One region of the Azospirillum sp. A23 genome, then DNA from elsewhere that is predicted to be linked to it. Evidence: predicted binding sites of a transcription regulator. Region 1 holds the regulator's gene; each other region holds the start of a gene.

Region 1 (7,723 bases):
TGACCGACAGCGCCACGGTGTTGCCGGTGCAGATCTACATGTGGGCCGACAGCCCGGAGCGGGCCTTCACCGAGCGCACCTCGGCGGCGATCCTGATCCTGCTCGGCGTCCTGATCCTGCTGAACGGCGCGGCCGTGATCCTGCGCAAGATTTTCGAGAGACGGTGGTGAGCGTCATGAGCATTCCGAGCCCGCTGAAGCTGCGGCCCCGCGCCGACGACCGTCCGGGCCAGCGTTCCGGCGCAGCGCTGCCCAACAAGATGACCGCCCGCGGGGTGAAGGTGTTCTACGGCGCCAAGCAGGCGTTGAAGGGCATCGACCTCGACATCCGGGAAAACCGGGTGCTGGCGCTGATCGGCCCGTCCGGCTGCGGCAAGTCGACCTTCCTGCGCTGCCTGAACCGGATGAACGACACCATCGAGGGCTGCCGGGTCGAAGGGCAGATCGCGCTCGACGGCGAGGATGTCTACGGCAAGGCGGTCGATGCGGTGCAGCTGCGCGCCCGCGTCGGCATGGTGTTCCAGAAGCCGAACCCCTTCCCGAAGTCGATCTACGACAACGTCGCCTACGGCCCGCGCATCCATGGCCTGGCTTCCGGCCGCGACGAGCTGGACGAGGTGGTGCAGACCTCGCTGAAGCGCGCCGGCCTGTGGGCGGAGGTGAAGGACCGGCTGCGCGAACCGGGCACCAGCCTGTCCGGCGGCCAGCAGCAGCGGCTGTGCATCGCCCGCGCCATTGCCGTCAGCCCCGAGGTGATCCTGATGGACGAGCCCTGCTCGGCGCTCGACCCCATCGCGACCGCCCACATCGAGGAGCTGATCGACGAGCTGCGGGCCAACTACACCATCGTCATCGTCACCCACAACATGCAGCAGGCCGCCCGCGTGTCGCAGCGCACCGCCTTCTTCCATCTGGGCGAGATGGTGGAGTGCGACGACACAGAGGAAATCTTCACCAACCCGCGCGACGAGCGCACCCAGGGCTACATCACCGGCCGCTATGGCTGAGCCCCCGCCCTGGACTTGCCCCCTGTCTTTCCCGATGCCCGCCCCTCTTCCCTCCTTTGTTGAAAAGGCTGTGCCATGCCGGTTAACGTCGAGACGCGCGCTGTGAACGGAGCCACCATGAACGCGGCCCTGAAGCCGCTCGTCCTGATCGTCGAGGACGAGGCCGACATCCTGACGCTGCTGAAGTACAACCTGGAAAAGGAAGGCTTCCGCGTCGCCACCGCCAGCGACGGCGAGGAGGCCCTGCTGGCCGCCGGCGAACAGACGCCGCACATCGTGCTGCTGGACTGGATGCTGCCGCTGATGAGCGGGCTGGAGGTCTGCCGCCAGCTGCGCCGCAACGCCAAGACCCGCGACATCCCGATCATCATGCTGACCGCCCGCGGCGAGGAAGGCGACCGTGTGCGCGGCCTGAATTCCGGTGCCGACGACTACATCACCAAGCCCTTTTCCCCGACCGAGCTGGTCGCCCGCATGCGCGCCGTGCTGCGCCGCGCATCGCCCGGCATGACGGACGAGGTGCTGACCTTCGCCGACGTGACGATGGATCTGGCCGCCCACCGCGTCCGCCGCAACGGCCGGGACGTACACCTCGGCCCGACCGAATTCCGCCTGCTGCGCCATTTCATGCAGCATGCCGGCCGTGTCTTCTCGCGCGAACAGCTGCTCGATCTGGTGTGGGGCCACGACGTGTACGTCGAGCCGCGTACGGTCGACGTACACATCCGCCGCCTGCGCAAGGCGATGAACGAAGAGGACGAGCTGGACCTGATCCGCACCGTGCGGTCGGCCGGCTACGCGCTGGATACCAAGTCGGTGTGAGCCCAGGATAGGATGGGGGTAGGATGGGGGCAGAACCACCGCAGCCTTGGTGAGACTGCCCCCATGCCCCCGATGATCCTGCTCTTCACCGATTTCGGGCTTTCCGGTCCCTACACCGGCCAGATGAAGGCGGTGTTGGCGCAACAGGCGCCCGGCGTGCCGGTCATCGACCTGTTCGCCGACGCTCCCGCCTTCGACCCGCAGCTGTCTGCCTATCTGTTGGCGGCCTACGCCCCGGCCTTCCCCGCCGGCAGCGTCTTTCTCTGCGTCGTCGATCCCGGCGTCGGCACCGACCGGAGGCCGGTGATGGTGGAGGCCGACGGACGCTGGTTCGTCGGGCCGGACAATGGGCTGTTCGCTTTGCTCGCCCGCCGCGCAACGTCGCTAAACGCTTGGACAATCGACTGGATCCCGGACCGGCTGTCCGCCAGCTTCCACGGCCGCGACCTGTTCGCCCCCGTGGCCGCCAGCCTTGCCACCGGGCAGGCCGTGGCGCGCAGCCCGCTCGATCCCGCCGTCCTCGGCCGCCCGGACTGGCCGGACGAGCTGCCGCGCATCGTCTATGTCGATGTCTACGGCAACGCCATGACCGGCATGCGGGCATCCGCCCTGCCCGCCGACGCGGTGCTGACCGCCGGCGGCGCCCGCGTCACCCGTGCCCGCACCTTCGGCGCCGTCGGGCCGGGGCAGCCGCTGTGGTACGAAAACTCCAACGGGTTGGCGGAGATCGCCGTCAACCGCGGGCGGGCCGACCAACTGCTCGGTCTCAAGGTCGGCGATGCGGTGACGGTGGAAACCTGACCAAAAGAAAACCGCCCGGAAGCGGGTGCTTCCGGGCGGCTGCTGCGTCGATCAGGTGCTTGTCCGATCGGGCGTCTCGGGTTAGATGTCCGGGGTTCAGTCGTTGTTGCGCTGGCCCAGGAACTGCAGCAGGAACTGGAACAGGTTGATGAAGTCCAGGTACAGCGTCAGGGCGCCCATCAGGGCCAGCTTGCCGGTGCTCTCGTGATCGTAGCCCTCGGCGTAGCTTTCCTTGATCGACTGGGTGTCATAGGCGGTCAGGCCGGTGAAGATCAGCACGCCGATGGCGGAGATCGCGAAGTGCAGGGCCGGCGACTGGAAGAAGATGTTCGCCAGGCCGGCGATCACCAGACCGATGACGCCCATCATCAGGAACGAGCCCATCTTCGACAGGTCGGCCTTCGTGGTGTAGCCGTAGAGGCTCATCGCCAGGAAGGTCGCCGCGGTGACGAAGAAGGTCAGCGCGATCGACGCCCCGGTGAAGACCAGGAAGATGGCCGACATCGACAGGCCCATCGCGCCGCAATAGGCCCAGAAGATCATCTGTGCCGATGCGAAGGACAGGCGCTGGATGCCGAAGGACAGCACCATGACGAAGGCCAGCGGCGCCAGCATCACCACCCACTTCAGCGGCGTGCCGAAGATCGTGGCCATCATGGCCGGGCTGGACGACACGAGCGCGGCGACCAGACCCGTCAGGATCAGGCCGGCACCCATGTAGTTGTACACGCGCAGCATGTGCTGGCGCAGGCCTTCGTCGAAGTATCCCCGATCTGTCGCGCGGCCTGCGGTCGCGAAGCGGTTATAGGTCGGGTCTGCCATGGTTTGGTTTCCTCGGTGGAATTGGGTGATCCCGTCGCAGGACATATTGGCGAGTCCGCCAGGCGGTTCAATAGGAATCGGCGGCGCTTTTTCCAGATGAAAAAGCTTTCACGATTCGTTTTTCCTGCGGCTTCATCATACGGGAGTCACTCGTTCCGAAGCAATGGCGCCGAAGGCTGGCCCAGAGCCCGCCAAGTACCATAGAACCCGAAAGCCAGCGTGATCGCCGTGCTCAGCAAAGCGGTGGTGAAGACAGCCGACGGCAGGAAGCTCCATTCCCAATGCATCAGGAACTTCAGCACCGCCCAGGCGGTCAGCGTGCCGATGATGCCGGCGATGACCGCGGTCAGCAGTCCCAGCAGCCCGTATTCCAGCAGGAAGGCGCGCAGAATGTCGCCGCGCGTGGCGCCCAGCACCTTCAGCACCACCGCGTCATTGACCCGGCGGCGATGGCCTGCGGCGACCGCACCCGCCAGCACCAGCGTGCCGGCCGCCAGCGTGATGCCGGCGACGATGCGCACCGCGGTGCCGATGTGACCCAGCATCTCCGCCACGGTGTCGAGCGCGTCCTTCACCCGCACCATGGTGATGTTGGGGAAGCGTTGCAGCACCGCGCGCTGCACCTGCGTTTCGGCGTCCCGCGTGGCGCGGACGGTGGCGACCCAGGTCTGCGGCGCCCCTTCCAGCGTGCCGGGGGCGAAGACCATGGTGAAGTTGATCGCCATGCTGCTGAAATCGGCGGAGCGCACGTTGGCGACCTTCGTCTCGAAGCTGCGGCCCAGGATGTTGACGGTCATGGTGGCGCCGGGACCGATGCCGAAGGCCTCGGCGACGCTCTGGTGGATGGAGATCAGCGGCGGCCCGGCATAGTCGGTCGGCCACCAGGACCCGGCGGTGACGGTGGAATGCTTCGGCAGCGTCGCCGAATAGGTGATGCCGCGGTCGCCGGCCAGGATCCAGGCCTGTTCCGGCTTGACCAGCGCCTTTTCGGCGTCCACGCCGTTCACCCGCTCGATCCGGCCGCGCAGGCTCGGCACCGCCTCGAAGGCGCTGGTGCCGGGGACGGCGGTGACGAGGTCGCGCAAGGGATCGAACTGGTCGCGCTGGATGTCGACGAAGAAGAAGGCAGGGGCGTCCTGCGGGATGGTCTCCGACACCCGGCGGGCGAAGTTGCCCTGGATCAGCGCGATGGCGACCAGCACCGTCAGGCCGAGACCCAGCGACAGCACCACCGCCGCCGTCGGGTTGCCCGGCCGGTGCAGGTTGGCGAGCGCCAGACGCAGGCCCGGACGCCGGACCCGCCCTACCCGCGCCGCTCCCCAGGTGACCAGGGCGGCGGCGGCGCGGAAGGCGATGAAGGTGGCGATGGAGCCGCCGACGAACCACAGGGCGAAGATCTTGTTGTGGGCGGTCAGAACCGCCAGCCCGGCGAGCGCCAGGGCCGACACGATCATCGCGACGGTGTAGGGCGTGCGTGGCCGTCCACCGGCCGGGGCGATCACGTCGCGGAACAGGGCGCCGGCCGGCACCTCGCGCGCCCGGCCCAGCGGCCACAGCGAGAAGGTCAGCGCCGTCAGCACGCCATAGAGGGCGGCGAGCGCCAGGGCGCCGGGATAGACGCCGATGTGGGCCGACACCGGCAGCACGCCGTCGAGCAGCCGGCCCAGCGCCAGCGGCGCCACGGCCCCCAGCGCCAGCCCGATGACGATGCCCAGCAGCGCCAGCGTCAGGATCTGCGCCAGATAGAGCTGGAAGACCAAGGCGCCGGGCGCGCCGATGCACTTCATCATGGCGATGGTGCGGGCGCGCGAATCGAGATGGCTGCGCACCGCATTGCCGACCCCGACGCCGCCGACCAGCAGCGCGGTCAGCCCGACCAGGGTCAGGAACAGCGTCATGCGGTCGATGAAGCGTTCGATCTGCGGCGAGGCGTTGGTGTAGTCGCGCATCCGCCACGGCGCATCGGGGAAGCGGGCACGCAAGCCCTCCTGCCACGCCTTGAGGTCGGTTTCCGGGGGCAGCGCCACCTTGGCGCTCCACCAGGTGAGGCTACCGGGTTGCAGCAACCCGGTGTTCGTCAGCGACGGCAGCGCCACCAACAGCCGCGGCCCGAGCGAGAAGGCGTTGGAGGAGGCGCGGTCCGGCTCGCGGTCCAGCACGGCGGCGACGCGGTAGGCGCCCTCGCCGACATGGATGGTGTCGCCGGGCTTCACCCCCAGCCGGTCGACCAGACTGGCCTCGACCACGGCACCCCAGCGGCCGTCCTTCTGCGCCAGCGCGTCGCGCAGGTCGCCGCCGCCGTCCAGCGCCACGGCACCGTAGAGCGGATAGAGGTCGTCGACCGCCTTCAGCTCGACCAGCGATGAGCGGACGTTGTCATCCGCGCGGGCCATCGCCCGCATCTCGGCGGAGGTCGACACCCGGCCGCCGGCCTTCAGCGCGGCCATCTGCTCGTCGGCCGGCGGATTGTAGAGTTGCCGCAACGCGACGTCGCCGCCGAGGATGGAGCGCCCGTCGCTCGCCAGCCCGTCGAGCAGCCCGCTCGACACCGACTGCACCGCGGCGATGGCGGCGACGCCCAGGGCGAGGCAGGCGAGGAAGACCCAGAACCCTTTCAGGCCGGTGCGCAGCTCCCGCCGGGCAAGCCGGAGCGCGAGGCTGAGGTCGGTCATCCCCCTCACTCCCCCGCCGCCTGGAGCTTCGCGCGCCGGGCCGCCTGCCCGTCGTCGGCGATCCGCCCGTCCGCCAGCCGCACCGTGCGGTCGCAGCGCGCGGCGAGGCTCTGGTCGTGGGTGATCAGCACCAGCGTCGTGCCGCGCCGCTCGGCCAGATCGAACAGCAGCTTGACGATGGTGCTGCCGGTGTCGATGTCGAGGTTGCCGGTCGGCTCGTCGGCAAGCAGCAGCGACGGCTCGGTAACGAAGGCTCGGGCGAGCGCGGTGCGCTGCTGCTCGCCGCCCGACAGCTGGCCGGGATAATGGTGGATGCGGTGGCCCAGGCCCACCTGCTCCAGCCCGACGCGGGCGCGGTCGAAGGCGTCGGCGACCCCGGCGAATTCCAGCGGGATGGCGACATTCTCCAGCGCCGTCATGGTCGGCACCAGATGGAAAGCCTGGAAGACGATGCCTACATGCTGGCGGCGGAAGCGTGCCAGGCCGTCCTCGTCCAGCTTCCGGAGATCCTGGCCGGCGACGCGGACGATGCCGCCGCTGGGGCGTTCCAGACCGGCCATCACCATCATCATGGTCGACTTGCCGGAGCCGCTGGGGCCGACGACGCCGACCCGCTCGCCGGCAGCCACCTGAAGATTCACGCCGCGCAGGATGTTGACGGGTCCGGCGCCGCTGTCCAATTTCAGGTGGACGTCGTCGAGTTCAACGATGATTTCGTTTGAAGACCGGGCGATGGAATTTGACGACGTTGCAGGGGACTGAGCCTTGGACATGCGACACTCGCACAAGCGGAATGGACCATCGCCATATGGCACGACCCGCCGGGCTTTCAACACGGGCGCCCTTGGCGTGGCGCCAGCGGTCATATTCGCCTTTCTTTTCGCCGCAGGGGCATCGATGACCGTTCCGACCCGCGCGGTTGCCGCGCAGCCGGTGAAGCTGCTGGCGCTGGGCGACAGCCTGACCGCCGGCTACGGCTTGCCGGAACCGCAGGGCTTCACCCGCCAGCTGGAAAAGGCGCTGGCGGCGAAAGGCTACAGCGTCACCGTCGTCAACGCCGGCGTGTCGGGCGACACCACCGCCGGCGGGCGGGCGCGGCTGGACTGGGCGCTGGCCGACAAGCCGGACGCCGCCATTGTGGAGTTGGGCGCCAACGACATGCTGCGCGGGCTCGACCCCGGTCAGGCCAGGGCCAACCTCGACGCCATCCTGAAGACGCTGAAGGAGCGCAAGGTGCCGACCCTGCTGGCCGGCATGTTCGCCTCGCCCAGCCTGGGCAAGCCCTACACCGACAGCTTCAACGCCATCTACCCGGATCTGGCGAAGAGCTACGACGTGCCGCTCTATCCCTTCTTCCTCGACGGGGTGGCGTTGCAGCAGGCGCTGATCCAGCCGGACGGGCTGCACCCCAACGCCCAGGGCGTGGCGGTGATCGTCGAGCGCATCCTGCCCTCCGTCACCGCCCTGCTCGACAGCCTGCCGCAAATCCAGAAGACTACAGAAAAGACCGGAGGCTGACCCGCCATGAACGCGATCCTGGACAGCGACACCCGCTTTCACGCCGCCTGTGCCGCCGGGGCGGAGTGGGGACCGACGGTCA
Region 2 (7,723 bases), on a different replicon from region 1:
GTCGTCGGCAATGTCGCGTGGCCCTGGCTGTTCGCGGCGTCGAGCGGGCTGGCGCTGGTGCTGCTGGGCGGGTTGTCGCTGCTGCGCCGCCATGTGCCGGGCGCCGGCTGGGCGGTGCTGATCCTGCTGGCGCAGGCGCTGTCCACCCTCTATGTCCGTGCCGCCTTCCTGGCCGAGCATGGCAAGCATTACTGGCAGGACACCACGCTGGCCGTGGCGATGCTGGCGCTGACCGCGGCGCTGGTGCTGGCGGTGCTGCTGACCGCCCACCGCACGCTGGCGAGCGGCGGTCTGGCGAGCGAGCCGCTGGTCGGACTGCGCCATGCCCGCCCGGCCCTGACCCGCACCGAGCGGGTCGGGCGGTGGAGCGCCGTGGCGCTGGGCGTCGCGGCGCTGGTCTGGTCGCTGCTGATCGTCTATGACGGCCGCTACCGCGACTTCCCCAACCCCTATCTGCTGATCCCGGCGGTGGCGCTGCCGGCGCTGGGCCTGATCCGTGCCGCCCGCCGGCCGGCGGGGACGGAGACGCGCGGCGCGCTGGGCATCGCCAGCCTGTTCCGTCCGGCAATTCCTGTCGCCGACGGCGAGCCGCGCGGCCTGTGCGGCGCCGTCCGCCGCCTGCCGGTCGAGTCGGTGCTGGGCTTCGGGCTGCTGCTGGCGGCGCTGCTGACCGTGGTGGCCGAGGGCTTCGTGCCGCTCGAATCGTTGATCTACGGCCAGCTGCCCTTCATGGAGGCGCTGCACGAGGTCGACTGGACCCGGCCGAACTGGGAAGCGCTGGGTTGGGCAGCCTTGCAGGTCCTGCTGGCGCTGCCCTTCCTGGCCGGGGTGTGGAGCGCCCGGCGTCCGCTTCGGCGGATCTGAAGTCAGGTCAGGTCCGGATCAGCCCGTCCTGCTTCGGCGCCTCCGGAGCAGGGACGGGGGCCGGGCCGGGGGCGGGAGCGGCGGGCGGCGTCAGCTGCCAGTTGTCCAGAGCCCGTTTCAGCGCGTCGAGCCCGGCGCCGGCCGAGTTTTTCGCCTCGTCCGCCGCGCGGGTGATGGCGGCGCAGAGGTCGGCGCGGCGCTTGGGATCGTTGCGGCTTTCCTCCAGCGCGCGGCCGACATCGTCGGTCGTGCCGCCGCCCTTGGCGTCGGGCGGCACCGCCTTCGGGTCGATCCCCAGCAGCGGCAGCAGATATTCCCGCCCCTTCTCGCGCGCCACCGCCGCGGCCTTGTCGCCGAAACGCTCCGCCGCCGCGACTCCGGTGTCCCAGGTGCTGAGCGCGGCCGAGACGGTCGGGCTGCACCGGCCGGCCGGGTCTGCGGGCGGAACCGTCTGGGCATGCAGCGGTGCGGCGCTCAACAGCAGAGCGGCAAGCGCCGGCATGGCAAGGCGGCGGAGGGGGGCGGGTGGGCACGTCATGGGTGGAACCCTGCAGTCGGGGGAGGGGCTTCGGGTGAGATTTGGGAAGGCGGCCGGCGGCTTTCCATGGGGCCTGCTCAAGGGGGCCGGGCCAACTGGTTTGCCGGATTGGTTGGAGGGGTGAAAAGCGGCGATATGCCGCGACCTGTGGCGATTTTGCTACCAAATGACCGTTTCATGACCTTTACATGACATGCCGCCGCTGCACCGCACCGCGAAGCGTGCTAAGAGCAGCGCCAAACCATTCCAGTCTACGCGAGTCACCGTCCCATGCTGCTGCGCGCATTCCGTTCGCTGATGCCGAAGGAGGAACGCTTCGTCGACCAGTTCGTCGAGCAGGCCCGCCATATCGTGGCAGCATCCATTGCGCTGGAAGCGGTGATGGATTCCGGACCGGACGACCGCGTGCAGAAGGTCGCCGCGCTGAAGCGGGTGGAGAAGGACGCCGACCGCATCGCCAAGGATGCCGGGCGCGACCTGCACCGCGCCTTCATCACCCCCTTCGACCGCTCGGACATCCTGTCGCTGATCAACGCGCTGGACGACGCCATCGACCTGATGGACGAGGTGCCGCGCCATGCCGGCCTCTATGGCATCGAGGCGTTCGACGAGCCGATGCGCCGCTTCGTCGCCCTGATCCGCCAGCAGGCCGACGTTCTGGTCGAACTGATGCCGCTCCTGGGCTCCATCGCCCGCAACGCCGAGCGGATCGACCATCTCTGCGGCCGGCTGTCCGACATCGAGGACGAGGCCGACGACATCCTGCGCAGCGCCTTGCAGTCGCTGATCGCGGAGAAGCCGGACATGATCGCCTTCCTCGGCCGGCGCGAGCTGTACGAGATGCTGGAGGCGGTGACCGACCGGTGCGACGACGTCGGCGACCTGGTCGCGGGCATCACGCTCGATCAGGTCTGAGGCGGTCCCGGTCATGGAGGCCCTGCAACTCGGCCTGCCGGCGATCGCCGTCATCGTTCTGGTGGCGCTCGCCTTCGACTTCATCAACGGCCTGCACGACGCGGCGAACTCCATCGCCACCGTGGTGTCGACCCGCGTGCTGTCGCCCAAGCTGGCCGTCCTGTGGGCGGCCTTCTTCAACTTCATCGCCTTCCTGTTCTTCGGCCTGCATGTCGCCACCACCATCGGCACCGGGCTGGTCGATCCGCTGGTGATGGACCCGGCGGTGATCCTGGCGGCGCTGATCGGCGCCATCGGCTGGAACCTGATCACCTGGTATCTCGGGCTGCCGTCCTCCTCCTCGCACGCGCTGGTCGGCGGCATCGCCGGGGCGGGCATCGCCAAGGCCGGCTTCGGCGCCATCATCGGCAGCGGCTTCACCAAGACGGCGGTCGCCATCGTGCTGTCGCCCGGCATCGGCCTCTTGCTGGCGCTGTTCCTGATGCTGGTGCTGTCCTGGGCGCTGCGCCGGGCCGCCCCCTTCGCGGTCGACCGCCAGTTCCGGCACTGGCAGCTCGTCTCGGCGGCGCTGTACAGCCTGGGCCATGGCGGCAACGACGCGCAGAAGACGATGGGCATCATCGCCGTCCTGCTGTTCAGCCAGGGCATGCTGGGCGATACCTTCCACGTCCCGTTCTGGGTCATCATCGCCTGCCAGCTGGCGATGGGGCTGGGCACCATGATGGGCGGCTGGCGCATCGTCCGCACCATGGGGTCGCGCATCACCGACCTGAAGCCCTACCAGGGCTTCTGCGCCGAGACGGCGGGCGCCATCACGCTGTTCGGCGCGACGTGGCTGGGCATCCCGGTTTCGACCACCCACACCATCACCGGCGCCATCGTCGGCGTCGGCTCCGCCCGCCGGACATCGGCGGTGCGCTGGGGTCTGGCGGGCCGAATCGTCTGGGCCTGGGTGCTGACGATTCCCGCATCCGGCATCGTCGCCTGGCTGTCCTACCTGCTGGTGGCGAGCGTCCTGCACCCGTAAGGGCCTTGATTTAGGGGGAGAACACCCTGTGAACGAGGGGGCGGATACCGGTACGATCGGATAAGCCCTTCGTGACGCAGCCCGCCCTTGACCCGCAAGGGCGGGAACGGCAGGATCGGTCCGGTGGAGACAGGATACCGGTCATGCCGCATATCGAACGCACCGACCAAGGTGAGCAGTATGTGCTTCCCGGCACCGAACGCCGGACGGTCCCAGGCTTGCCCTATGCGGCGGAAGCCGACGGCCAGCTGACCCTGCATTTCTACGCCCCACCCGAGAAGACAGAACGCCGCCCCCGCCCGACCTCGGCGCGCGCTCTCTCCTCCACGCCCCTGCCCATAGCGCCGCTGCCTGCCGGTCAGGCGGAACCGGCCGTGGCCGACGCCACGCCGCAAAGCCTGTTCGGCCGGCGTCTCGCCCATTTCCCAAGGGTGTTCGAGCAGCCCTGACCGGCTAGAGTGTGATCGGTTCAAGCGGAATCGCTTGAAGCGTGAATCACACGGAAAACCAAAAGCTTAGAGTCTGTCTGATGCTTCAATAAGCATCAGACAGACTCTGGAGGGCAGGCCTTCAGGCGGCGCCGGTGCGGCTGCGCCCGGCGGCCAGCGTGCGGGCGACCTGACGCAGCAGCAGGTCGCGCTCATAAGGCTTGCCGATGTGTCCGTTCATGCCGGCGTCGCGGCAGTCGCGCCGCTCCTCGTCCGACGAGCCGGCGGTCAGTGCCAGGATCGGCAGGTCGCCGTGCGGCGGCGGCATGGCACGGATGATCCGGCTCGCCTCCAGCCCGTCCATCTCCGGCATCTGCACGTCCATCAGCACGAGGTCATAGTCGCCGGCCTTCACCGCCTCCACCGCCGCGGCGCCATCGGCCACCAGATCGATGCGATAGCCGCTGTCCTTGAACAGCGCCGCCAGCAGTTCGCGGTTGATCGACAGATCCTCAGCGATCAGCAGGCGGGGCGGTCCGGCGGGGCGGGGAGTGGGCTGAACAGGGGGCGGGGCAGCGATTGCCTGGGCCGCCATCGCCTGGGCCTGGGGGGCCGCTCCCACCCGCCGGCCGGCGATGCGGGCAAGCTGCCGGCGCAGGTCCTCGATGGAGAAGGGCTTGGCGATCATCGCCACGTCGGGGCCGAATCCGGCAGGCGTGCCGACGGCATGGGCGGCGAAGCCGGAGGCCAGCAGAACCGGCAGGCCCGGGCGCATGCGGGCGGTGTGCCGCGCCAGCTCCGTCCCGTCCATACCCGGCGGCATGACGACGTCGCTGAGCAGCAGATCGAGCTTTTCCGGCCCGTCCAGCACCACCAGCGCTTCGTTGGCGTTGGTCGCCGCGATCACCCGATGGCCCCAGCCGCGCAGCAGCCCGGCCACCATGTCGCGCACCGTCGGGTCGTCGTCCACCAGCAGGATCGACAGCGGTCCGGACGGCGGCGGGGAAAGCGCAGGCGCCAAGGACTGGGCCGCAGGCTGTGCGGGGACGGTGAGGGATGGGCTGCCGGCTGGGCTGGTGGTGGCGGCCGGCCGGGCCGGCGGTGTCGCCGGCATGCCCGACGCCTCCGCCGGCATCAGGCGGTTCGCCGGCAGCCGCACCGTCACCGTGGTGCCGACGCCCAGCGTGCTGCGCAGCGCCAGCGTGCCGCCATGCAGTTCGACCAGCCGCTTGGTCAGCGGCAGGCCCAGCCCGGCGCCCTCGACCCCGCGGTGCTGGGCGCTCTCGACACGGGCGAAGGGCTCCAGCACGCGATCCAGATCCTCGGCCGGGATGCCCAGCCCGGTGTCGGTGATGCGGATCACCGGCGTGCCGTCCTCCAGCAGGGCGGACAGGGTCACCGATCCGCCCGAGGGCGTGTATTTCACCCCGTTGGCGATCAGGTTCAGCAGGATCTGGCGGATGCGGCGGTCGTCTCCGCGTAAGGCGCCCACCGCCGGCGCCACCACCGCCGACAGCAGCACGCCGGCGCGCTCCGCCCGCGGGGTCAGCATGCGGATGGCGAAATCCGCCGCGGCCTCCAGGTCGCAGTGCCCCTCCTCGATGGTCAGCGCCCCGGCCTCCGCCCGCGCATGGTCGAGGATCTCGTTGATCAGCTCCAGCACATGCTGGCCGCTGTCGCGGACGTTGGCGGCATATTGCCGGTAGGACGGGGTGCCGACCGGCCCCTCCGCCTCGCGGGCGATCAGGTCGGAGAAGCCGATGACGGCGTTCAGCGGCGTGCGCAGCTCGTGGCTCAGCCCGGCCAGGAACTCGCCCTTGGCCCGGTTGGCGGCCTCGGCGGCCTGCCGCGCGCTTTCCGCCATGTCGCGGGCATGGTTCAGCGCGGCGGCGAGCCGGGCGCTCTCGTCGCGTTCGGCGCTGGTCCGCTCCACCGCGTTCCGCGCCTCGGCCAGGGCCACCTGCGCCTTGCGCTCGCGGTCCAGATAGCGCATCCCCCAGGCCAGCATCCCGAGGACCGCCAGCAGGCCGACGAGGGTCTCCACCACCGTGTGCAGGGTGCGGGTGCGCCACACGGCCATCGCCTCTTCCCGGTCGATGCCGGCCAGCACCACCAGACCATAGTCGCGGACGGTCCGGTAGGCGGCGATGCGCAGCACCCCGTCCAGCGGCGACGTCGACAGCAGCTGCCCCTCCGGCGCCTCGCGCAGCCGGGACTGGAACAGCGGCGCGGCGGCGGCCGTGCGGCCGGCCGAGGCTTCGGGTTCCGGGCGGCGGGCGACCACCTCGCCGTTCGGCCGGTAGACGGCGATCAGCGGATCGAATTCGAAGCCCGGAATGCTGTAGAAGTCGGTCAGGTGGTTGACCCGGATCGACACGGATGCCACCCCGATGAAGCGCCCCTCATCGTCATGCAGCGGGCGGGAAACCGGAAAGACGAGCGGATAGGATCCGGTCCGGACCGGCTGCGCCGCGCCGATGTGCAGGCGCATCCCGCCGCGCAGGGCCTCCAGACCGCTCTGGTCGGCGAAATCGGCGATGCGGTTGGGGAAGCTGGCCGATTCGAGCACGGCCCGTCCGTCGGCGTCGTAAATCCAGATGGCGTCGGCGCCCTCGACCTGGGCGGCATATTCGCGCAGACGGCCCCAATATTTCAGATCGCGCAGCTTCTGCAGGCCACGGGCCTCCGCCACCATGGCCGCCGCCTGGTCGAGCGCCACGTCGGCTGTGCGCACCGTGCGGCGGACATGGTCGTCGACCAGCCGGGCCATGTCCTGCACCAGGGCGAAGCGGCGCTGCTGGGTGTCCTGGTAATCGTAATAGATCCTGTGGGCCGCGTTGCCCGCCAATGCGGCCAGCACGACGACCACCACCAGCGCGCCCCGTAGGAAGCGTCCCACAAATCCCCCTTTTGTGTGCCGATGCGCGATGCGGCCCGCCCGAAACTTCACATCCAAACTATCACGAATCCGATGGGACGGCTGCGCTATTCGACCGGGAGGGGGCTTGGGGTTTGTCCCGATGGCCGGACAGTTTCAGGGGGCTTGCGGGGCCGGAAACCTCCGCCGCAGTCTTTGAAAAATAGCGCCGCCCCCCATCTTGCGCGGCTTGCCCCATGGGCCCAGATGGGCAGGCGTCTGAACCATTGGGGAGGTCGAAAGATGGGTCTGTTCGATATGTTCAAGGGCAACGCGCCGCTGGAGATGAACCCGCGCCGTGCGCTGGTGGTGTCGCTGGTCTACTGCATGGGATCGGACGGCGAGATCGATCCGGAGGAGGTCGGCCATCTGGTCTCCGTCCTCGGCCGCCGCGCCTCGCGGGAGGAGCTGGACGGCTGCCTCAAATATGCGCGCAGCACCCCGCCGGACAGCTTCCTGGCCGAGGTCGCGCCGAAGCTGAACCAGCAGCAGCGGCTGTGCATCCTGCTGAACATGATCGACAGCGCCATGGCCGACGGCGAGGCGGAGCAGGGCGAGCGCGATCTGATCATCCGCTTCCAGCAGGCCTTCGGCTTCGACGACGCGAGCTTGCGCCCCTATTTCGAGGCGCTGACGGCGAAGAACGCCCGGTTCGTGCTGGACGCGTAACGGGGAGCGCCCCCTTCTTAGCTTTTCCGGGAAGGGGGCGACGTCCTTTACGGCCAGCCCGTTACAGCCAGTCGGGCACCCGCTCGGCCGCCAGCATCTCCTCCACCGTGGGGCGGGGGCGGATGACGGAGAAGCGGTCGCCGTTGACCAGCACCTCCGGCACCAGAGGCCGGGTGTTGTAGGTCGAGGCCATCACCGCGCCATAGGCGCCGGCCGACAGGAAGGCGACGAGGTCGTCGTCGGCCAGCGGCGGCAGCGGACGCTGCACGGCGAAGGTGTCGCCGCTCTCGCACACCGGGCCGACCACGTCGTAGGGCTCGACAGCGGCGCCGTCGGCCGGCTCCGCGACGGGCACGATGCCGTGC
Region 3 (7,723 bases), on a different replicon from region 1:
GCCTGTCGCTGGCGCTCCAGCAGGCGGTCCGCTCCATCTTCGGCCCGACCAACCGCGAGGTCGGCGCGCCCAGCTGGATGTCCGGCGCCTTCGAACTGGGCGGCCTGACCATCACCTACGGCCGGCTGTGGATCGTCATCTTCGCCTTTGCCGTCTTCGCGGCCCTGCTGGTGGCGCTGAAGCGCACCTGGTTCGGCCTGTCGATCCGGGCGGTGACGCAGAACCGGCCGATGGCCAACGCCATGGGCATCCGCACCGCGCGGGTCGATGCGCTGACCTTCGGCCTCGGCTCCGGCATCGCCGGGCTGGCCGGGGTGGCGCTGAGCCAGATCGACAATGTCAGCCCGAACCTCGGCCAGGGCTACATCCTCGACAGCTTCATGGTCGTGGTGTTCGGCGGGGTGGGCAACCTGTGGGGCACGCTGGTCGGCGCGCTGACGCTGGGGACCATGAACAAGTTCCTCGAACCCTATGCCGGGGCGGTGCTGGGCAAGATCCTGGTGCTGATCTTCATCATCCTGTTCATCCAACGGCGTCCGCGCGGCCTGTTCGCGCTGAAGGGCCGCGCGGTGGAGGCCTGACCGATGCTGCTGCGCTTTTTCCTGATGGGTCTGGACCGCAAGGCCGGGATCGTGCTGACGATCCTAGCATTCCTGGCGGTGGCCGTGCCGGCGATGACGCTGTGGGTTCCGGCGGACTCGCCCTTCCACCTGTCGATCTTCACCGTCTCGTTGCTGGGCAAATACCTGTGCTTCGCGCTGCTGGCGCTGGCGCTCGATCTGGTGTGGGGCTATTGCGGCATCCTGTCGCTCGGCCACGCCGCCTTCTTCGCGCTCGGCGGCTACGCCATGGGCATGTACCTGATGCGGCAGATCGGCCCGCGCGGTGTCTACGGCAACCCGGTCCTGCCCGACTTCATGGTCTTCCTGAACTGGAAGGAGCTGCCCTGGTACTGGCTGGGCTTCGACCATTTCTGGTTCGCCGCGCTGATGGTGCTGGTGGTGCCGGGCGCGCTGGCCTTCGCCTTCGGCTGGTTCGCCTTCCGCAGCCGAGTCACCGGCGTCTACCTGTCGATCATCACCCAGGCGCTGACCTTCGCCCTGCTGCTGGCCTTCTTCCGCAACGATATGGGCTTCGGCGGCAACAACGGCCTGACCGACTTCAAGGACATCCTCGGCTACGACATCCAGGCCGACACCACCCGCGTCGCCCTGTTCGTGGCGACGGTGGCGGCGCTGGCGCTCTCCTACATGATCGCGTCCGGCGTCATCGGCTCGAAGCTGGGCAAGGTGCTGGTGGCGCTGCGCGACGCCGAGAGCCGCGTCCGCTTCATGGGCTACGACACCGAGAGCTACAAGCTGTTCGCCTGGACGCTGTCGGCCTGCATGGCCGGCGTGGCCGGTGCCCTCTACGTCCCGCAGGTCGGCATCATCAACCCGTCGGAGTTCGCCCCGGCCAGCTCGATCGAGGCGGTGATCTGGGTCGCCGTCGGCGGGCGCGGCACGCTGGCCGGCGCCATCCTCGGCGCGGTGCTGGTCAACATGGGCAAGAGCTATTTCACCGGCGCCCTGCCGGAGCTGTGGCTGTTCGCGCTGGGCGGCCTGTTCGTGGCGGTGACCCTGTTCCTGCCGAAAGGGCTGCTGGGTCTGGGCGCGCAGCTGAAGGCCAAGCTGCCCGGCCGCAAGACCGCTTCCCTTCCCAACACCCAAACCGCAAACCAGACCGCTGGCCAGAAGGGAGCCTGATCCATGAGCGCGGAATCGACCCTCCTCTATCTCGACGGCGTGTCGGTCAGCTTCGACGGCTTCAAGGCGCTGAACGGCCTGTCGCTGGTGATGATGCCCGGCGAGATGCGGGCAATCATCGGCCCCAATGGCGCCGGCAAGACGACAATGATGGACGTCATCACCGGCAAGACCCGCCCCGACACCGGCACCATCCTGTTCGAGGGCGACACCGACCTGACCCGCCTGCGCGAGGCGGCCATCGCCAACCTCGGCATCGGCCGCAAGTTCCAGCGCCCGACCGTCTTCGAGCCGCACACGGTATGGGACAATCTGGAACTGGCGCTGAAGGCGCCGCGCCGGCCGCTGAAGACGCTGACCTACGCCATCAGCCGCGACGACCGGGCCCGCATCGAGGAGATCCTCGACATCACCCGCCTGTCCGCCCTGCGCAGCCGGCAGGCCGGCAGCCTGTCGCACGGCCAGAAGCAGTGGCTGGAGATCGGCATGCTGCTGGCCCAGGACCCCAAGCTTCTGCTGGTCGACGAGCCGGTCGCCGGCATGACCGACGCCGAAACCGAACAGACCGCCGAACTGCTGTGCAGCATCGCCGGCAAGCATTCGGTGATCGTGGTGGAGCATGACATGAGCTTCGTCCGTGCGCTGGGCGTCAAGGTGACGGTGCTGGCCGAAGGTTCGGTGCTGGCTGAAGGCTCGCTGGACGCGGTCAGCGCCAACCAACAGGTCATCGACACCTATCTCGGCCGCTGACGGGAGACCCCAGCATGTTGGACGTTCGTTCCCTCGATCTGCATTACGGCGCCGCCCAGGCCCTGCGCAGCGTTTCCATGAAGGCCGAAATCGGCAAGGTCACCTGTCTGGTCGGCCGCAACGGCGTCGGCAAATCCAGTCTGCTGCGCGCCATCGTCGGGTTGAAGCCGGTGTCCGGCGGATCCATCGGCTGGGACGGCGCCGACGTGACGAAGATGGCGCCGGCCGACCGGGCGCGGCGCGGCATCGCCTATGTGCCGCAGGGGCGCGAGATCTTCCCGCTGCTGACGGTGCGGGAAAATTTGCTGACCGGCTACGCCCCGCTGCCGCGCGCCCAGCGCTCGATCCCCGACGAAGTGTTCGAGTTGTTTCCGGTGCTGAAATCCATGCTGGAGCGCCGCGGTGGCGACCTGTCGGGCGGCCAGCAGCAGCAACTCGCCATCGGCCGCGCCTTGGTGACGCGCCCGCGCCTGCTGGTGCTGGACGAACCGACCGAGGGCATCCAGCCGTCGATCATCAAGGACATCGGCCGCGCCATCTCATACCTGCGCGACAAGGGCACCATGGCGATTCTGCTGGTCGAGCAGTATTTCGACTTCGCCCGCGACCTTGCCGACGACTGGGTGGTGATGGAGCGCGGCGAGGTGATGCTGTCCGGTCCGCGCAGCGGCCTGGACGAGCAGGAGGTCCGCAAATACCTGACGGTATAACACCGATGGCATGGCGTTCCGGCCGGTGACGGGCGGAATATCCGCGGTCCCATTGCGTCCTTGATCCATCGGGCCTGCCGTCCCGCGGGCCTGTTTCGGGAGGAACCGCGCAATGAAGTCCGCACTCCGTATCGCCGCTGCCGCCATCGGCCTGGGGGCCGTCCTGTCCGGCGCCCCGGCTTTCGCTCAGGATAAGGAACCGGCCATGACGGGCAAGACCGCGATGGGTCCCGTCCTGACCGACGCGAAGGGCATGACGCTCTATGTCTTCGACAAGGACGGTGCCGGCAAGTCGGCCTGCAACGGGCCTTGCGCGACCAACTGGCCGCCGCTGATGGCTCCCGCCTCCGCCAAGCCGATGGGCAAATACAGCGTCGTCACCCGCGACGACGGAAGCCGGCAATGGGCTTACAACGGCAAGCCGCTCTACAGCTGGGCCAAGGATGCGAAGCCCGGCGACACCACCGGCGACGGCGTGAACAACGTCTGGCACGTGGCGAAGCCATAACGTTCGGGGTATCGCGGGGCCGTGGTTACTGTCGTCCGGCGCCACGGCCCTGCCTTCGCCGGGAGTATACTTATCCGGTCGAGGTAATGCGCAAACGCCGACTTCGTGGGCTGCGCTCTTTAAAGGTCGTTAAGGATCCGAACCGCATGATGACCTCAACGCCATCTTGCTCACGGAGCCGCAGGTCATGTCGATCTACAACGCCGCCTCGTTCGAAGCCGCCCCCTCCGCCGAACCGAAGGTCCGCAAGATGGGCGGTCTGCCGCGTCTGGCGGTCTGGACCGTCATGATCGGTACGCCGTGGGTGCTGATCGTGGAAGCGGTGCGCCTGATCTTCTGAAGGTCAACACTCCAGGCCCGGCGCACCGTCCTTTCAGGCCGATATTGGGCAGGCCGTTATTGGGCCGGTGCCACCCAGGGCTCCAGCGCGCCGATCTTTTTGGCCCGCTTCTCGTCCGCCGACAGTTTGAAATTATGCCCGAAGGGCGCGCTCTCGAACGAGCCGTAACCGGGATTGGCCAGCATCAGCCAGTCGCGCCCGAAATGCTCCTTCGCCGCTTCGAAGGCCTTCAGACGGTCGGCCTCGCTGCCGTTGTAGGCATCGCTGAAGTCGCCGAAATTGTCGCCGAACAGCAGAACGATCCGGTACTCCTTGGCGATGTAGGCGCGCCGCGTCCCCTTCGCCGACCCCCAGTCCGGCTTTTCCTTCGACATCAGGAAAGTATCGACGTTGCCGCCCATCGGGAAGCCCAGCGCCTGCGCATTGCGGCGGGTCGGCTCTTCCTGGTCGGCGTTGCGGTTGGTGACGTAGAACACCTTCACGCCCTTCGATTCGGCGTATTGGGTGAACTTGACCGCGCCCGGCACCGCCGTCGCCTTCTCCGCCTTCACCCAGGCATCCCAGCTCTTGGGCGAGAATTCGCCGTTGGTGGTGACCAGCCCGGCCTGATAGGCGGAGTTGTCCATCGCCGTCTCGTCCAGATCCAGCACCACCGCCGGCGGCAGATCCTGGTAGTTGCCGGTCTGCTCGGTCGCCGCGGTCCAGTTCTTTTCGGCCAGCGCCTTGTCCAGCTGGATCCTGCCCAGCGCATAGACCGCCAGCGAGTTCGCCTTGTATTCGACCGACCGCTGCATCCACAGCTCGGCGTTCAGCAGATCGCTTTGAGGCACCGGGCCTTGGGGAGCCGGATCCGCCGCCAGGGCGGGGCCGGCGAGAAGGGAAAGGGCAACCGCACCGGACAGCAGCGACCAGCGCCCGGAACAGGCGGAATTGCGCATCGACTTACCCATCCATCAAGTGTCATGGAACTGTCATCGAAGCACAGATTCGGGTGCTTGGCGACGGTCCAGTGACGCTTGCGTCACCACATCCCAATACGCTTGCGTCATGGTAATCGGCACACTCGCGTCATGCGGCCCAGCCCAACGGTCTCAGGCCGGCTGGGGGATGGCGCTTTCCGGCATCGGGGTCAGCGCCGGGATCGCCTCCACCCGCTCCAGCCAGCGCCGCACCGCCGGATAGGGGGCGAGCGGGATGTGGCCTTCCGGGGCACGGGCGACATAGGCGTAGCAGGCGATGTCGGCGATGGTCGGCCGCTCCGCCGCCAGCCAGTCGCGGTGCGCCAGATAGCTGTCCATGAAGCGCAGCAGGCGTTCCGCGACCCTCTGCGCGTTGGCCAGCGTCCCGGCCCCGCCCCACAGCGTCAGGATGCGCGCCAGTGCCGGCCCGAAGCGCAGGTCTCCGGCGGCGACCGACAGCCAGCGCTGTACCTGTGCTGCCTCGTCCGGCGCCTTCGGGTTCCACAGGCCGGAAGCGTCGTAGCGGTCGGCGAGATAGACGAGAATGGCGACCGAATCCGGCAGGACGAGATCGCCGTCGACCAGCACCGGGATCTGTCCGAAGGGGTTCAGGGCGAGGAAGGCATCCGACCGGCGAAGCTCGGCATTCGCATCGACATAGCGATAGGGCAGGCCGAGGATGTTCAGGAAGGCTTCGACCCGGTGGGCATGCCCCGACAGCGGCGTGCCGTAGAGCGTGATGGCGGGATCGGTGCTGGTGCCCATGGCAAGTCCCCTTCTCTGTGGATCGCGGATGCCCACAGCCAACCACTTGCGCTGCTTCGCAGGAATGGGTTTTGATGACAAGGGACTCTTTCAGGAATTGGAAGAATTGTGGACCGGCTGGACGAACTGACGATCTTCGTGGCGATCCTGGAGACTGGCAGCCTTGCCGGTGCGGCCAAGCGGCTGCGGCGGTCGGCGCCCGCCGTCACCCGCGCGCTGTCGGGGCTGGAGGAGCGGCTGGGTGTGCGGCTGATCGAGCGCACCACCCGCAACCTCGCTCCCACCGATGCCGGCCGGCGGCTGGCCGAGCAGGCGCGCCGCCTGCTGGCCGATTATGACGAGGCGCTGGCCGCCACCGGAACCGACCGGCCGATGCGCGGGCGGCTGCGGGTCACCGCGCCGGTGATGTTCGGGCGCAAGCATGTGACGCCTCTGGTCCTCGACTTCATGCGGGAGTTTCCGGACATCCGCGTCGAGCTGGTGCTGTCCGACGGCAATCTCGACCTGATCGAGGAGGAGCTGGACGTGGCGATCCGCATCGGCCCGCTGCCCGATTCCGGCCTCGTCGCCCGGCGGGTGGGGCAGGTCGGGCGCTTTCTGGTCGCCAGCCCCGGCTATCTGGCACGGCGCGGCACGCCGTCGATGCCGGAGGATCTGTCCGGCCACGACATCATCCTGACGACGGCCCGGCCCGGTCCGCCGGACTGGCGCTTTCTGATCGATGGGCGGGAGCGGGTGCTGCGGGTGATGCCGAAGCTGGCGGTCAGCCACATCGAGCCGGCGCTGCTCGCCGCCCGCGACGGGCACGGCATCGCCCGCCCTCTGTCCTATCAAGCCGCCGATGACCTCGCCGCCGGCACGCTGGTGCGCCTGATGCCGCACACCGAGCCGGAGCCGCTGCCGGTCCATGTCGTGGTGCCGACCGCAAGACTGATGCCCGGCCGGGTGCGCGCCTTCCTCGACCATGTGGTGCAGGGCCTGTCGGCACTGGAGGTTCTGCACAGCTGATCGCCAGCCGGCATCAGGGGTCGCGGGCGACGCGGATGCCGTAGGCGGCATAGCCGCTCTCCGCCGCGTCCACCCGGCGCACGGCGGAGCGGACATAGCGCGGGTTGCTGTGCCACGACCCGCCGCGCATCGTCCGCTGCGAACAGGCCCCTCCCGAATGGCCGTCCGCGGCGCAGTCCTCCACCCACTGCCAGACATTGCCCAGCATGTCGTAGAGGCCGAAGCCGTTGGCGCGGTAGCTGCCGACCGGCGACGTGAACAGGGCGCCGTCGCGGCAGTTCGCCACCTCCCAGTCGGTGAAGCGGTCCTTGGCCGACAGGTCGGCGACGTTCGCCGCATCGCATCCCCGGGCCGGATCGTCACCCCACCAGCGCGCGGTCCGGGTGCCGACGCGGGCCGCATATTCCCACTCCGTCTCCGTCAGCAGGCGATAGCGCTTGCCGGTCCGGCGGCTGAGCCAGTCCACATAGGCCTTGGCATCGTACCAGCTCACGCAGACCGCCGGGTCGTTGTTCGTCTGCGCGAACCCCGGCCGGCGCCAGGAGAAATGCCAGCGCGGCAGCAGCTCCGTCTCGCCGGCATAGCCGCGGCAGACCGTCCGTGGCCGATAGCCGCTGTCCTGGATGAAGCTGGCATATTCGCCGCGGGTGACCGGGTATTTGCCGACGGCGATGGGATGTTGGACCGACGCCGGGGTTGGCAAGGGCTCGTCGGGAAACCGTTCCGTCTCTGTCGCCGGGGAGCCCCGGAGATAACTGCCGGCGGGGATGGTGACCAGGATGGGGGCGTCGGGATGGTCCCAGACCTCGCGCGCCGGGCTGCCCGCCTGCCAGACGTGGAAGCTCGCCAGCCTTTCGGCCCGCCAGCCGGTCAGATCGTCCGGCTCCCCCCGGCGCCAGGCGGCCAGGGCTGTCAGCATCAGGATGAGGGCGACGACC
Region 4 (7,723 bases), 1.3 Mb from region 1:
GTCGCACGCTCTGCGGTCGAAACCGCCATCCGCCGGTTCGGCGGACTGGACGTCGCTTTCAACAATGCGGGCACCACCGGCGCGCAGGTTCCGCTTCCCGATATGACGGCGGAGATGTGGCACGAGGTGATCGATACCAACCTGACCAGCGCCTTCCATGCCGCCAAGCACCAGATTCCGGCGATGCTCTCCCGCGGCGGCGGATCGCTGATCTTCACCTCGACCTTCGTCGGCCATACCGTCGGCTTTCCCGGAATGGCCGCCTATGCGGCCAGCAAGGCCGGATTGATCGGCCTGATGCGGGTGATCGCGGCGGAATACGGACCGCAGGGCATCCGCGCCAACGCCTTGCTGCCGGGCGGCACAGATACGCCGATGGGACGGGCCGTGTCGAGCACGCCGGAGGCGCTGGCCTTCGTCCAGGGGCTTCACGCCCTGAAACGCCTTGCGACGCCACGGGAGATCGCACAGTCGGCGCTCTATCTGGCGTCGGACACGTCCAGTTTCACCACCGGAACCGCGCTGCTGGTGGACGGCGGCGTTTCGATCACTCGGACGTGATCAACCACACATGAACGGGCAGGGCCGCACGCCATTCACCGTCGTCCGGCCCTGCCCTGTTCCTCCGGCCCTACTCCGCCGCCTGCGGCCGCAGCGGCTGGACCACATCGCCCTTGAGATTCATCGCCTTGGCCAACGCATCGATGCGGCGCTGCACCGCTTCGCCGGACGGGACGCTGCCGTCGTCGGGCAGGGTCAGCACGATGCGGCCATCGCCGACCTTCAGGCTCGTGCGCTCCAGCAAGGCCGTGGCGCCGCCCGACAGCGTATGGGCAAGGCGCAGAGCCAGACCCAGCACCAGCGCCTTCATGCCCTGCCCTTCGCTCACCAGCGTCCGCACCGGTGCGGTCAGCGGCACGTCGATGGTGCCGGCATAGCGGGCATGGGCGGCAAGCGCGAGGAAGGCACGCTCGTCGTGGTCCAGCGCCGGGAACGGATAACGCAGCACGCGCAGGAAGGCATGTTCCGCCCGGTAGTCGGGATGGTCGGCCCAGCCGACGTCGCTCAACAGGCAGGCGGCATGGCGCAGCCGGATGGCGTTGTCGTCCTCGCCGGCGAAAAGCCCGGCGGTCCAGGACATCAGCAAGGCCGGATCGCCCATCCGCACGAAGCGTCGCGCCCAATCGGCGGCCGACGCCATCAGCGGATCCTCGCGCTGCCCCTCCGGCGAGAGCAGAGAATAGAGATGCCCCTCGCGCAGGCCGTAGGCGGAGAAGACCAGCTTCGACGGCTGGGCGATGCGCAGCAGCCGTTCCAGCACCAGCCCGGCCAGAGGCAGCGTGTCGAGCCGTCGGCGCGATCCCGCCATCTTCTCCAGCGACGAACGGCTCTGCCGGCCGATCAGGCCGGTAAACTCCCGCGCGTCGGCGGACTGGATGGTGTAATGGTGGATGATGTGCAGCGGGTGGCCGGACTGTTCCATATGCAGCTTGGCAATGGCGCGCCAGCTGCCGCCGACCGGGTAGAAGGGCCGCCCCTTCATCGCCGGCAGCCAGGGCAGCGATTCCAGATGCTGGTCGATCAGCTTGGCCGGGCCGCCCTTGGTCGAGCCGACCTCCATCAGCCGCAGCGGGCCGAGCGGCAGAGTCACCTGCCTGCCGATCACGCCGCGGTCGAGCGGGACCAGTTCCAGACTGCCGCCACCGAGATCGCCGACGAGACCGTCCGCGCCGGGGGTGCCCGACAGCACGCCCATGGCCGACAGCCGCGCCTCCTCCTCGCCACTGATGACGCGGACGGTCAGGCCGGCCCGGCGTCGGATGGCATCGACGAAGGCGGCGCCGTCTCGGGCATCGCGCACGGCGGCGGTGGCGATCACGTCGAGCCGGCCGACGCGCATACCCTGGGCCAGCGTCGCGAATCGTTCCAACGCCGCCAGCCCCTGGGCGACGCCGTCGGGGTTCAGCACGCCGGCCTTCTCCACGCCGCGCCCGAGACCGCACAGCACCTTCTCGTTGAACAGGGCAAGCGGCGAGCGGGTCAGCCCATCGTAGACGACGAGACGGATGGAGTTCGACCCGATGTCGATCACACCCACCCGGTCTCCAACGCGCTCCCCGGCGGTCGCAACGCCTGAAGCGCTGCCGACCGCCTGCCCCAGCTCGCCGAAATTGGCGGCGGCGCGTTTCTCAATGTTCATACTCTCGCTCCCGTCACCCGCCCTCAGGACACCGTATGCAGCATCAGCCGCGGCGGCGTGCGCTTATTGCTGAGCGCGCTGCCCCGGCCGGACAGGCTGGGGTTGGTCATGAAGTAATTATGGGCACTGAACGCATCGGGGCCAGCCTTGATGCGATGGTACACGCCATCGGGCCCCAGCTTCCAGGTGCTTGCATCGTCCTTCATGTTGGCGACCATGATCTGGTCGAGCACCTGTTCGTGCACCGTCGGATTCTCGATGGGCACCAGCGTCTCGATGCGGCGGTCCAGATTGCGGGTCATCCAGTCGGCGGAGGAGATGAAGATCTTGGCCTGATTGCTCGGCATGGGGTGGCCGTTGCCGAAGCAGATGACGCGGCCATGTTCCAGGAAGCGGCCGACGATGCTGCGCACCCGGATGTTCTCAGACAGTCCCTTCACCCCCGGACGCAGACAGCAGATGCCGCGGATGATCATGTCGATCTGAACGCCGGCCTGCGAGGCCTTGTACAGCTTGTCGATGATGACCGGATCGACCAGGGAGTTCAGCTTCACCCAGATCGACGCCGGACGGCCGGCGACGGCATGGGCGATTTCCGCCTCGATCAGGTCCGACAGGCGCTGGCGCAGCGTGATCGGCGCGATGGCGATCTTCTCCAGCACCTTCGGCGTGGCGTATCCGGTCATGAAGTTGAACATGACCGCGGCGTCGTGGCACAGCGCCGGATCGCAGGTGAAGAAGGACAGGTCGGTGTAGACCTTCGCGGTGATCGGGTGGTAGTTGCCGGTGCCGAAATGGACGTAGCTGCGCAGCGCCTTCTTCTCTCGCCGCACCACCAGCGACACCTTGGCGTGGGTCTTCAGATCGACGAAGCCGTAGACCACCTGGGCGCCGGCGCGTTCCAGATCGCGCGCCCAGCGGATGTTCGCCTCCTCGTCGAAGCGGGCCTTCAGCTCGACCAGAGCCGTGACCGACTTGCCGGCCTCTGCCGCCTCGATCAGCGCGGCGACGATCGGGCTGTCCTTGCTGGTGCGGTAGAGCGTCTGCTTGATGGCGACCACCTGCGGGTCGCGCGCCGCCTGCCGGATGAACTGCACCACCACGTCGAACGACTCGTACGGGTGGTGGACGACGATGTCCTTGTGGCGGATCGCCGCGAAGCAGTCGCCGCCGAAATCGCGGATCCGTTCCGGGAAACGGGCGTTGAAGGGGCGGAAGACCAGATCGGGCCGCTCGTCGACGATCAGCAGCTTGGTGTCGGTCAGGCCGATCAGCCCGTCGAGGATGAAGACATCGTCCGACGCGACGTTAAGCTCATGCCGCAGGAACTCACGCAGGTCGGCGGCCATGCCGCTGTCGGTGGCGAGCCGGATGACGCTGCCGCGGCGGCGGCGCTTCAGCGCGCTTTCGAAGGTGCGGACCAGATCTTCCGCCTCTTCCTCGATTTCGATTTCGCTGTCGCGCAGCACGCGGAAGACGCCGTGCGCCTTGACCTGGAACGGAGGGAACAGGCGGTCGATGAACTGCATCACCACCTTTTCCAGCTGGATGAAGCGGATGTCCGAACCCGGCAGGCGCAGGAACCGCTCAAGCTGCGTCGGCAGCGGCACCAGCGCATCGATGTGCCGGCCCTTGACCGGGTCATGCAGTTGGAGCGCCAGCGAGAATCCCAGATTCGGCAGGAAGGGGAAGGGGTGGGCCGGATCGACGGCGATGGGCGTCAGGATCGGGAAGATATCGTCCAGGAACTTGGCTTCCAGCCAGTCCAGTTCGCCTTCGCTGAGGTCGGCCGGATCGACGACCGAGATGCCGGCGCCACGCAGTTCACCCTTCAGCGAACGCCACGTGGCCTGCTGGCTCTCCATCAGGGCGGCGATGCGCTGCTTCACCGCGACCAGCTGCTGGGCCGGCGTCAGATTCTCAGGGCTGGGCGTCTTCACGCCGGCGGCCACCTGCCCTTTCAGGCCGGCGACGCGGACCATGTAGAATTCATCGAGGTTGCTGGCGGAGATCGACAGGAAGCGCAGCCGTTCCAGAAGCGGGTGATTCGGGTTGGCCGCTTCGTCCAGGACGCGCTGGTTGAAGGCCAGCCATGAAAGCTCCCGATTGATGAAGCGTTCCGGGGCGTTTGGCTCGATACCGACCGAATCGAGTTCCTGGAGATGCGTCACGTCGACCTCTGAAATCGTGAAATCCCGAACGCCGGCGCTTGGCTTTGAACCATGCCGACGACGGTTATATGGTGGGCAGACAGAGTATCCCATATGCGTTACGGTTTCAGGACTCCCATTTGGTTAAACACTGCGACCTCTTCCCACCTCGCCGATCCCGCCGCCTGCCCCCTCGCCCCTCCCCTGCCGGCCGATTTCCGCCATGAAGACGCTGTTCCTGCTGCGCCATGCCAAATCCTCCTGGGACGATCCGTCGCTGGGCGACCATGACCGCCCGTTGAACGCCCGCGGAGAGAAGGCGGCCACCCTGGTCGGCGCCTATCTGGCCAAGCATCACGCGCACATCGACCTCGTGCTCTGTTCGACCGCCGTGCGGGCCGTGGAAACGCGCAAGCGGGTGATGACGGCGATGGGTACGCCCTATCCGCCGGTGGAGCATGAACGCGGCCTGTATCTGTGCGGCGCCCATACACTGCTGGAAAGGCTGCGCGACGCTCCCGATTCCGCGACCGGCCTGATGCTGGTGGCGCACAATCCCGACCTTCACGAATTGGCGAACGCCCTGACCGGCAGCGGCGACCATGGCCTCCGCCACGATCTGGCCGACAAGTTCCCGACCGGCGCCTGCGCCGTTCTGGTCTTCGAGACGCTGCATTGGGCCGACCTGGAGATGGGCGCCGGCCGGCTGGCGGATTTTGTGCAGCCGCGTAAACTCTCTTAACCTGCGGCGGCGGTTGGAGTATCCACGGATCCACCTGATACGCTCCAGGCCAGTTCGGCCGCAAGGCCGTGCCCCGGCCGGATTCGGGAGGAAGCCGCCCCTTGACCCCCGTCAGCCCACCCACGGCACCGCCCAGCAGCCCGCAGCCCGGACCCGACGCGCAGCCGGCGGCATCGACGTTCCGCGAGGTGGAGTTGAAGCTGCATGCGGCGACGGCGGATCTGGCGCGGGTGGCTGCGCTGCCGGGGCTGCTGGCGATTGCCGACGGCCCGGCGGCGACACAAAGGCTGCGAACCGCCTATTTCGACACGCCCGACTTCAAGCTCGCCGCCAACGGGGTGGCGTTGCGCGTGCGGCAGGAGGGCGACCGCTTCGTTCAGACCCTGAAGACCGTCAACAGCGCCAGCCCCGGCGATTCGGCCGCCGTTGCCGTGCGGCGGGAATGGGAGTGGGTCGTCGCCGGCGAGGCGGTCGATGTCGGCGTGCTGACGGATCCCAGCGTCGCCGGGCTGGTGCCGTCGGCGGCGCTCGATGCGCTGGACTGCCTGTTCATCACCGATTTCCGGCGCACCACCCTGCTGCTGCGCCCCGATCCGCTGACCGCGGTCGAGCTGGCCGTCGATGACGGAGGCGTCTATGCCGGTGGCAACTCCCTGCCGATCAGCGAAGTGGAGCTGGAGCTGAAGGCCGGCAAGGTCGCCAGCCTGTTCGATCTGGCGCTGATGCTTCAGGCCGCCATCCCCATGCGCATCGGCACCGAAAGCAAGGCGGAGGCAGGTCTGCGGATGGTCACCGGCAGGGCGCCGGGACCGGTGGAGGCCGAACCGCTCGGCCTGTCGCCGCTGACCACGGTCGCCGAGGCCTATCGCCATATCCTGCGTCAGGCACTGCGCCAGTTCCTGGCCAACGAGTCCTGCGCGCTGGCCGGCGGCGACGTGGAGGGGCTGCACCGCATGCGCGTGGCGCTTCGCCGGCTGCGCACCGCCCATCGCCTCTTCGCTCCGCTGATCGCCGCGCCGGAAGCCGACCGGCTGATCGAGGAAAGCCGGGGGCTCGCCAAGCGGCTGGGACCGGCGCGCGGCTGGGACGTGCTGATGTCCGGCGTCCTCGTTCCTCTCCTTGCCGACCCGAAGGCAGCCCCGGGCATCGACCGGACGGCATTGGAGCGGCTGGAGTCGCTGGCCCGCTCCGCCGGGGCCGGTCCGGCACGAGAAGCGATGGCGGCGATTCTGGCGCCCGGCTGCACCACCACGGTCCTCGGCCTCGCCGCGTGGCTGGAGCATGGCCGCTGGATGTCGGAGGCGGACAGCGACCGGCGGGCCGTGCTGTCGGCGCCGGTCACCACGCTTGCCGGCGGCTGGCTGACGGCGCGCATGGCGAAGCTCGGCAAGCCGGCGAAGCCGCCGGAGGATGCCAAGGGGCGCGACAAGCTGCGCCGGCGGATGCGCACGCTGCGGTATACAGCCGATTTCTTCCGGGGACTTTATCCGGAGGCGGCCACCCTGCCCTTCTTCGCGGCGCTGGAACAGTTGCAGGCGGCACTGGACGCCGATCAGGACGCCGTCACCAGCGCCCGTATGCTCGCATCGCTGACCGGCGCCGACCCGAAGACGGTCGGCGCGGTGGCCGCCTGGATCGAGCGCCAATCCGAAAAGCGGCGCAAGGCGCTGCCCGAGCTGTGGAAGCGGTTCCGGGCCGTTCCGCCCTTCTGGTCATGACCGACCCGCGCGGGGCGCCGGTGGCAATGCCGCGCTTGGCGCATATATCATCAGCCGACCGGCGGCGGGGGCCATTTCCTCTGGGCCATTTCCTCTGCCGGCCGATTTTCGTCATGCGTCGCGGCGCCTTGCCGCTTTCCATCCGGAAAAGCTTCGGGTAAAAGAACACTCCATGAACAAGTACATCAGCGTCCGCGGCGCGCGGGAACATAACCTGAAGAACGTCGATGTGGATCTGCCGCGCGACGAGCTGATCGTCATCACCGGCCTGTCGGGATCGGGCAAGTCGTCGCTCGCCTTCGACACGATCTATGCCGAGGGGCAGCGGCGCTATGTGGAGAGTCTGTCGGCCTACGCGCGCCAGTTCCTTGAGCTGATGCAGAAGCCGGACGTCGATTCCATCGAGGGTCTGTCGCCGGCCATCTCCATCGAACAGAAGACGACCTCCAAGAATCCGCGCTCCACCGTCGGCACGGTGACGGAGATCTACGACTACATGCGCCTGCTCTGGGCGCGCGTCGGCATCCCCTATTCGCCGGCCACCGGCCTGCCCATCGAAAGCCAGACGGTCAGCCAGATGGTCGACCGCATCATGGCAATGCCGGAGGGCACCCGCCTGCTGCTGCTGGCACCCTTCGTCCGTGGGCGGAAGGGCGAGTACAAGAAGGAAATCCAGGACCTGCGCAAGCGCGGCTTCCAGCGCGTGCGGGTCGACGGCACCATGTACGAGATCGACGAGGTGCCGGCGCTCAACAAGAAGTTGAAGCACGACATCGAGGTGGTGGTCGACCGCATCGTGGTCCGCGAGGGGCTGGGCAACCGTCTGGCCGATTCGCTGGAGACCGCGCTGGGGCTGGCCGACGGCATCGTCTGGGTCGAGAATGCCGAGACCAACGAGCAGACCGTCTTCTCG

The links. The regulator PhoB, encoded in region 1, activates phosphate uptake and scavenging genes when phosphate is short. The targets are predictions, from matches to a motif close to TNTCATAAAACTGTCA.
Region 2: ABNQ40_RS06620 (DUF47 domain-containing protein) is a predicted target of PhoB. The motif match lies at 1,570-1,585, and genes of this name have one in related genera.
Region 3: ABNQ40_RS15000 (5'-nucleotidase, lipoprotein e(P4) family) is a predicted target of PhoB. The motif match lies at 5,012-5,027, and genes of this name have one in related genera.
Region 4: ABNQ40_RS23485 (RNA degradosome polyphosphate kinase) is a predicted target of PhoB. The motif match lies at 4,470-4,485, and genes of this name have one in related genera.

Annotation. Positions count from the first base shown of each region.
Region 1 is NZ_CP170667.1:2,637,569-2,645,291, reverse strand. It holds gene pstA (phosphate ABC transporter permease PstA) at 1-170, shown strand, start outside; gene pstB (phosphate ABC transporter ATP-binding protein PstB) at 176-1,006, shown strand; gene phoB (phosphate regulon transcriptional regulator PhoB) at 1,124-1,828, shown strand; gene ABNQ40_RS29925 (S-adenosyl-l-methionine hydroxide adenosyltransferase family protein) at 1,901-2,629, shown strand; gene ABNQ40_RS29920 (Bax inhibitor-1/YccA family protein) at 2,726-3,451, opposite strand; gene ABNQ40_RS29915 (ABC transporter permease) at 3,598-6,123, opposite strand; gene ABNQ40_RS29910 (ABC transporter ATP-binding protein) at 6,129-6,896, opposite strand; gene ABNQ40_RS29905 (arylesterase) at 7,021-7,641, shown strand; gene ABNQ40_RS29900 (FIST N-terminal domain-containing protein) at 7,648-7,723, shown strand, end outside.
Region 2 is NZ_CP170664.1:268,923-276,645, forward strand. It holds gene ABNQ40_RS06610 (glycosyl hydrolase family 17 protein) at 1-864, shown strand, start outside; gene ABNQ40_RS06615 (hypothetical protein) at 872-1,402, opposite strand; gene ABNQ40_RS06620 (DUF47 domain-containing protein) at 1,673-2,317, shown strand; gene ABNQ40_RS06625 (inorganic phosphate transporter) at 2,331-3,344, shown strand; gene ABNQ40_RS06630 (hypothetical protein) at 3,488-3,793, shown strand; gene ABNQ40_RS06635 (response regulator) at 3,915-6,671, opposite strand; gene ABNQ40_RS06640 (TerB family tellurite resistance protein) at 6,933-7,358, shown strand; gene lysA (diaminopimelate decarboxylase) at 7,420-7,723, opposite strand, start outside.
Region 3 is NZ_CP170666.1:1,345,131-1,352,853, forward strand. It holds gene urtB (urea ABC transporter permease subunit UrtB) at 1-581, shown strand, start outside; gene urtC (urea ABC transporter permease subunit UrtC) at 585-1,745, shown strand; gene urtD (urea ABC transporter ATP-binding protein UrtD) at 1,749-2,495, shown strand; gene urtE (urea ABC transporter ATP-binding subunit UrtE) at 2,510-3,205, shown strand; gene ABNQ40_RS14990 (hypothetical protein) at 3,318-3,713, shown strand; gene ABNQ40_RS14995 (hypothetical protein) at 3,901-4,053, shown strand; gene ABNQ40_RS15000 (5'-nucleotidase, lipoprotein e(P4) family) at 4,110-5,003, opposite strand; gene ABNQ40_RS15005 (glutathione S-transferase family protein) at 5,145-5,777, opposite strand; gene ABNQ40_RS15010 (LysR family transcriptional regulator) at 5,886-6,785, shown strand; gene ABNQ40_RS15015 (formylglycine-generating enzyme family protein) at 6,799-7,723, opposite strand, start outside.
Region 4 is NZ_CP170667.1:1,299,061-1,306,783, reverse strand. It holds gene ABNQ40_RS23495 (SDR family oxidoreductase) at 1-561, shown strand, start outside; gene ABNQ40_RS23490 (Ppx/GppA family phosphatase) at 632-2,200, opposite strand; gene ABNQ40_RS23485 (RNA degradosome polyphosphate kinase) at 2,224-4,371, opposite strand; gene ABNQ40_RS23480 (histidine phosphatase family protein) at 4,574-5,092, shown strand; gene ABNQ40_RS23475 (CYTH and CHAD domain-containing protein) at 5,194-6,810, shown strand; gene uvrA (excinuclease ABC subunit UvrA) at 6,983-7,723, shown strand, end outside.